2 regions of the Thioalkalivibrio sp. ALJ15 genome follow, and region 2 is predicted to be linked to the other one. Evidence: predicted binding sites of a transcription regulator. Region 2 holds the regulator's gene; the other holds the start of a gene.
The links. The regulator LexA, encoded in region 2, represses DNA repair genes until DNA is damaged. The targets are predictions, from matches to a motif close to TACTGTNNATATNNACAGTA.

Region 1: a site for LexA is predicted at 1,941-1,960, ahead of G015_RS0111475 (error-prone DNA polymerase). Genes of this name have one in related genera too.

The regions. Positions count from the first base shown of each region.
Region 1 covers NZ_KB912060.1:40,539-43,943, reverse strand. Annotated here, with positions in the region: gene G015_RS0111475 (error-prone DNA polymerase) at 1-1,939, opposite strand, end outside; gene G015_RS0111470 (bifunctional 2-polyprenyl-6-hydroxyphenol methylase/3-demethylubiquinol 3-O-methyltransferase UbiG) at 2,053-2,664, shown strand; gene G015_RS0111465 (trypsin-like peptidase domain-containing protein) at 2,962-3,405, opposite strand, start outside.
Region 2 covers NZ_KB912058.1:239,809-243,213, reverse strand. Annotated here, with positions in the region: gene G015_RS0107925 (potassium/proton antiporter) at 1-1,044, opposite strand, end outside; gene lexA (transcriptional repressor LexA) at 1,235-1,852, shown strand; gene imuA (translesion DNA synthesis-associated protein ImuA) at 1,857-2,480, shown strand; gene G015_RS0107910 (DNA polymerase Y family protein) at 2,650-3,405, shown strand, end outside.

The DNA of each region.
Region 1 (3,405 bases), on a different contig from region 2:
CCCGCCGGATCTCGGGATTCGGATAACGCACCCGCTCCGGGTGGGCACGGCGCTTCAGATATGGGTGCACCATCTCGCCCTGGATCGGGCCGGGGCGCACGATGGCGATCTCGATCACCAGGTCGTAGAAGTTCGCCGGCTTCAGGCGCGGCAGCATGCTCATCTGCGCGCGCGACTCGATCTGGAACACGCCCAGGGTGTCGGCCTTCTGCAGCATGTGGTAGACCGCCGGATCCTCGGCGGGGATGTCGGCCAGGCCCCAGTCGCGGCCCCGGTGGCGCGCCATCAGCTCCAGCGCGCGGCGCACGCAGGAGAGCATCCCCAGCGCCAGCACGTCGATCTTCAACAGCCCCACCGCGTCGAGGTCGTCCTTGTCCCACTGGATCACCGAGCGCTCCGGCATCGCCGCGTTCTCGATCGGCACCAGCTCGTCCAGCCGGCCCTCGGCGATCACGAAGCCGCCGGTGTGCTGCGACAGGTGGCGGGGGAAGCCCAGCAGCTCGGCGGTCAGCGCCTGCCACTGCCGGGCCAGGGCGCCATCCGGGTCCAGCCCGACCTCGCGCAGGCGCTCGGCGGGGATGCCGTCGTCCCACCAGGCGAGGTTGGCGGTCAGCGCATCCAGCCGCGCGCGCGAGATGCCCAGCGCGCGGCCGACGTCGCGCAGGGCGCTGCGCCGGCGGTAGCGGATCACCGTGCAGGCCAGCGCCGCGCGCTCGCGGCCGTAGCGCTGGTAGATGTACTGGATCACCTCCTCGCGGCGCTCGTGCTCGAAGTCGACATCGATATCCGGCGGCTCGCCACGCTCGGCGGAGATGAAGCGCTCGAACAGCATGCTGGAGCGCGAGGGGTCCACCGCCGTGATCCCGAGCGCATAACAAACGGCGGAGTTCGCCGCCGAGCCGCGCCCCTGGCACAGGATCCCGCGGCCGCGAGCAAAGCGCACAATGTCGTAGACCGTCAGGAAGTAGGGCTCGTAGCCAAGCTGCGCGATGATCCCGAGCTCGCGTTCGATTTGTTCGGACACCTTCGGCGGGATGCCGTCGGGCCAGCGCCCGCGCGCGCCCTTCAGGGTCTCCTTGCGCAGGTAGGCGGCCGGGCTCGTGTCCCGGGGCAGGGGATCGGTCGGGTAGCGATAGGTGACCGCGTCCAGCGAGAAGTCGCAGTCCTGCGCGATCCGCACACTGGCCGCGAGCCAGGCGGCGGGATACAGCGTGGCCAGGTCGTCGCGCGGGCGCAGGCAGCGCTCGCCGTTGGGGAAGCGCGCCGGGGCCGCCTCGGCAACCGTGGTGTGCAGGCGCAGCGCGGTCAGCACGTCCTGCAGGGCACGCCGGCCGCGAGAATGCATGTGCACATCGCCGCAAGCGACGATCGGGAGTCCCGTCGTGTCGGCGAGCTGCCGTGCGCGGGTCGTGAGCGTGGCATCTTGCGGCGTGCGCAGCTGGCTGACCGCCAGATGGGCCTGCCCCGGCGCGGCCCACCCGGCCAGCCAGCGGGCCGCTTCGGCGAGCGTCGGCTCCGCGATCTCGGGCTCGATACGCAGCAAGACGTGCCAGCCGGCACGCGCCTCGGCGGGCAGGGCGTCGAGGTCCGCCTGTGTCAGGTGGTAGTGCCCCTTGTCCGCCGCCCCGCGTGCATGGGTGATCAGCCGGCACAGCGCGGCATAGCCCGCCGCATTGCGCACCAGCAGGGTCAGGGCGGGGCCGTGTGCCAGCTGGAAGGTCGCCCCCAGGATCAGGTGCAACCCGCAGTCCTTCGCCGCCGCGTGCGCGCGGACCACGCCGGCCAGCGAGGCGATATCGGTCAGCGCCAGCGCGCGATAGCCCAGCGCTCGGGCCCGCTCCACCAGCTCCTCCGGGTGCGAGGCCCCGCGCAGGAACGAGAAGTTGCTGACGGCCGTCAGCTCGGCGTACTCCGGTGGTTCGGGGGTAGTGGCATCCATATACTGTTTATATAAACAGTATTCCGGGCTGGCAAGAAACCCTGGCTTCGAGCCGGTGCGCCGGCTCCGGTATGGTAGGTCCGCTACCGGCCGATCCCAGTGACGAATCCCCTATGCGCAGCGCCCTTTACAACCTGCTGATCCTGCGTCTTACCTCGCAGTGGTATGCCGAGGTAATGCGGCGGCTGCCGGACGGGGCGGCTCTGCTGGACGTAGGCATCGGCACCGCCGGCGCGCTGCTCGCCAATGCCGCCACGGCACGCGCGAAGGGGCTCGTCATCACGGGGGTCGATATCGATGCCGACTACATCCAGCACGCCCGGCGAGCCCTGCGCGACTCGTCCCTGGCCGATCATGCCGAGGCCCGACTCGAATCCATCTACGACCACACGGGTGGCCCGTACGACGCGATCTACTTCTCCGCCAGCTTCATGCTCCTGCCGGACCCCGAGGGCGCTCTGCGCCACTGCCGCAGCCTGCTGAAGCCGGAGGGGAAGGTCTTCTTCACCCAGACCTTCCAGACCCGCCCCTCCCGCTGGATGGAACGCTTCAAGCCGCTGCTCAGACGCATCACCACCATCGATTTCGGTCGCGTGACCTACGAAGAAGCGTTTCGGGAACAGGTGGCGGGGGCCGGGTTTGTGATCGACGAGTTCACCACACTCGGACGCCACGGGACGCGCGCCTCCGTCCTTGCCATCGCCCGACCCGCCAGCTCCGCCTGAAAGCAAGCCGGTTCGCCGCCGAGGCTGGGGTCTACCCACTGTAGGAGGCGAGCCCCCTCGCCGATTGGGCATGTCCAGCGCCCCATCGCCCAGAGGGCTGGGCTCCTACGAGGGAAGGGGCGCGTGCGGCATGTGGCACGCTGGTTCGCCGCCGAGGCTGGGACCTACCACTGTAGGAGGCGAGCCCCCTCGCCGATCGGGCATGTCCAGCCTCCATCGCCCAGAGGGCTGGGCTCCTGCCGGAGAGCGCACGCCAGAGGCGTCAGACCAAGGGTGCGGCGGTTCCCGCCTTCGGGCTCAATCCTCGCCCAGGGGAACGATCTCCAGTGCGACCTCCACCTCGCGCTCAGTGCCGTCGCGCCATACCCGCAGCGTCACCACGTCGCCCTCCTCGCGCCCCAGAATCACGCGCTGGATGTCGATCGGCCGCGTCACGCGCTGTCCGTCGATATGGGTGATCACGTCGATATCCACCGGAAACGCGCGCCCGTTTACCAGCACCACGTTCTCCGGCCGCCGGATGCCGGCGCGTTCGGCCGGCCCGTCGGCCGAGATGTCGGTCACCACCACGCCATGCTCTGGCAGCCCCAGCTCCGCGCGCAGGCCGCGCGGGTAATCCACCACCCGCAGCGCCACCTCCATGCCCATGCGCGGGCGTTCCGGCAGCTGCGCCGCCGCGGCCGCCAGGCCGGAAAAACCGCCCGCGCGCAGTTCCGCCATCGCCTCGGCGACCAGGTTGCT
Region 2 (3,405 bases):
CAGGATCGACACCGCCCCGCGCAGGCCCACCCAGGAGACGAACGCGGTGCTGCGCCAGTCCTGGCGAAAGGGCAGCAGGCACAACCAAACCGCCAGCGGCCGCGCCACCAGGATCAGCACCAGGCCCAGCGCCAGGGCCGGCAACGCCAGCGACGGAAACTCCGAGGGTGTGGCCAGCAGCCCCAGGATCAGGAACATGCTGATCTGCGCCAGCCAGGTCAGCCCCTGCTGCTGTCGGTGCAGCTTCGCCGCGCCCCGCATCTTGCGGTTGCCCGCCACGATGCCCGCCACATAGGCGGCCAGGAACCCGCTGCCCCCCAGCCACCCGGCCAGCGCGAACAGGCTGACCGCGCCGGCCATTACCGCGATGGGATAAAGCCCCTCCTCCAGCGGCAGGCGGTTGACCAGTTCCACCAGCAGATAGCCACCCACCACACCCAGCAGGAGGCCCAGCCCCATCTGCCACAGGAATTCCGTGGCGAACAGCGTAGCCAGACCGCCGGCCGTGGTGCCGGACAGGATCCACTCGATGAAGACCACGGTCAGGAAGATCGCCATTGGGTCGTTGGAGCCCGACTCCACTTCCAGGATGGAGCGTACGCGGCGGTTGATCTTCACCCCGCCCACCCGCAGCAGGAAGAACACCGCCGCGGCATCCGTGGAACTGATCAGGGCCCCCAACAGCAGCGCATAGCCCCAGGGCAGATCCAGCAACCAGTGGGCGGCCGCGCCCAGCAACAGCGTGGTCAGGGCGACCCCGACCGTGGCCAGCACGATGGCCGGGCCCGCCGCCCGGCGCAGGGTTCGCAGCCGGGTGCCAAAGCCGGAGTCGAACAGGATCACGGCCAGCGCAAGGCTGCCGATCAGGAACGCGGTATTGGGGTCATCGAACTCGAGCCCGAGGCCGTCTTCGCCGGCGAGCAGGCCGATGCCCAGGAACACGAGCAACAGCGGTGCACCCAGCCGGAACGACAGCGCCGACGTCAGCACCGAGACCACGATCAGCCCGGCGCCAATCAGGATCAGCGGAAAAATCCAGTCCATCAAATCCCTTTATTTCTTTCGGACCCACATGCGGGCCATCATCGCATGATCATCCTGTAACCGACCTCCAGGGGGCGCCCCCGGACAAGAATCAGCCGCTCTCAATGCGCTCGACGAGTCCTTGCACTTGCCTCGGCCCCGGCCACGGAATACTGTATTTATGAACAGTTATCCGTGGAGTACACCCGCCGTGTCCCTGACCGCGCGCCAGCAGGCCATCCTCGACTACATCACCGAGACCGTCGCCACCCAGGGCACGGCCCCGACGCGCAGCGAGATCGCCCGTGCCTTTGGCTTTCGCTCGCCCTATGCAGCCGAATGCCACTTGAAGGCCCTGGAGAAAAAGGGCGCGATCGAGCTGGTGGGCGGGGCCGCGCGCGGTATCCGCCTGGCCGGTGCGCATGCGGCCCGCCCGGCCGAACTGCCTCTGGTCGGGCGCGTAGCCGCCGGCTCGCCGATCCTCGCCACCGAGCATATCGAACGCCACTACCGGATCGACGACAGCCTGTTCCGGGCCCGCCCGGACTACCTGCTGCGCGTGCATGGCGAGAGCATGCGCGACGCCGGCATCCTCGATGGCGACCTGCTGGCCGTCCGCCAGACCCCGGAGGCCCGCCCCGGCCAGATCGTCGTGGCCCGCATCGAGGACGAGGTGACGGTCAAGCGCTTCGAGCAGGACGGTGCCCGCGTGCGCCTGCTGCCGGAGAACCCCGACTTCGCCCCGATCGAGATCGACCTGGAGCGCCAGGAGCTGGCGATCGAGGGTATCGGGGTCGGCGTACTGCGCGATCTTGAAGCGCAGGGCTAAGCCCGTGCCCGGCATTGATGCCCTGCTCGATCATCCGGCGTTGTGGCGCGGGCGCAGCGCAGTCCCTGCCGCGAATGCCCCGGTCTGGCCGAGTGGTCACCCGGCGCTGGACCGGGTCTTGGGGGGCGGCTGGCCGCGCGGCCAGCTGATCGAACTCCTGGGCGCCCCCTTTGGCTGTGGCGAGACCCGTCTGCTGGTCCCCATGCTCGCGGCCTGCGGTCGCGAGGGGTACTGGATCGCACTGCTGGCGCCGCCCGCCACGCCCTGGCTGCCGGGCTGGCAGCCGCTTGGCATCCCACCGGAACGGTTGCTGCTGATCCGCACCGAACACGACCGCGACACCCTCTGGGCCGGCGAACAATGCCTGCGCGACCCGGCCTTCGGGGTCCTACTGGCCTGGCTGGGCGGCCCGGTGGAAACCGCGTTGTTGCGTCGGCTGCGCCTGGCCGCGGCCGAAAGCCAGGCCTGCGCCATCCTGTACCGCCCGCCGCGCGCCGCGGAGCAGCCCTCCCCGGCCCATCAGCGCCTGCGCTGGCAGCCCGCCACCGACGGCCTCGAACTGAACTGCCTGAAGGGCATCGGCGACTGGGCCCGTTCCGGCCAGGCCCTGCACATCCCGGTGCCCTGAGATGGGCCATCCGGAGCGACCACAAGCCGTCCCGCACCCGCGTGCCTCGCGCCCGGCCCGCGCATGGCACCAGGCAGCACTGATTCCGCCCTCGATTGCACCCTCGGAGCATCCAGCGGAGTCCGGCCCTGCCCCACGGATCGGACCACGCTCAGCAAACGAACAGTGGATGGCGGTCGAGCTGCCGCACCTGGCGCTGGAGACCCTGGCGCGTACCGAGCCGGACCGTTCACGGCTGACCGAACGCCCCCTGCTGGTGGTCGAGGCCGGCGCCGCTCCACGCGTGCATGCCGCTAATCGCGCCGCGCGCCGCACCGGGGCCCGACCGGGCATGGCGCTGGCCGATGCCCTTGCCATCCTCGACACCCCGGAACTCGTCGAGCACGACCCGCAGGCCCAGACCGCGCAGATCGCCATGCTGGCCGGCGTGCTGCTGCAGTTCTCCGATCACGTGCACCCGGAGCCGGAGGCCCGGCGCATCCTGCTGGAGGTCGGCCGCAGCCGGCGCCTGTTCGGCGGGCTCGCCGCCCTGCGGGAACGGGTGCGGGGCACCCTGGAGGGACTGGGCTTCCACCCGCGCATCGGCCTGGCACGCAGTCCGGCCGCCGCTCGCCTGCTGGCCACCCTGCGTAATCCCGCGATCCCCGAAGATAGCGAGGCCCTGCGCCGCACCCTGTCACCGGTCCCGCTGGAGACCCTGCCGCTCTCCGCCGCGACCCGGGAGGGCCTGCGGGCCATCGGCCTGCGCCAGCTCGGCGACCTGCTGCGGCTGGCGCGCCCCGAACTCGCGCGCCGCCACGGCCCGGAGTTGCTGACACTGCTGGATCGGCTGCTGGGGCGGCGCACGGAGACCCTGCCGCGCTTCGACCCGCCCCCGGAACTGGACCTGTCGCTGCGCCTGGAACACGAGATTCATGCGACCGGG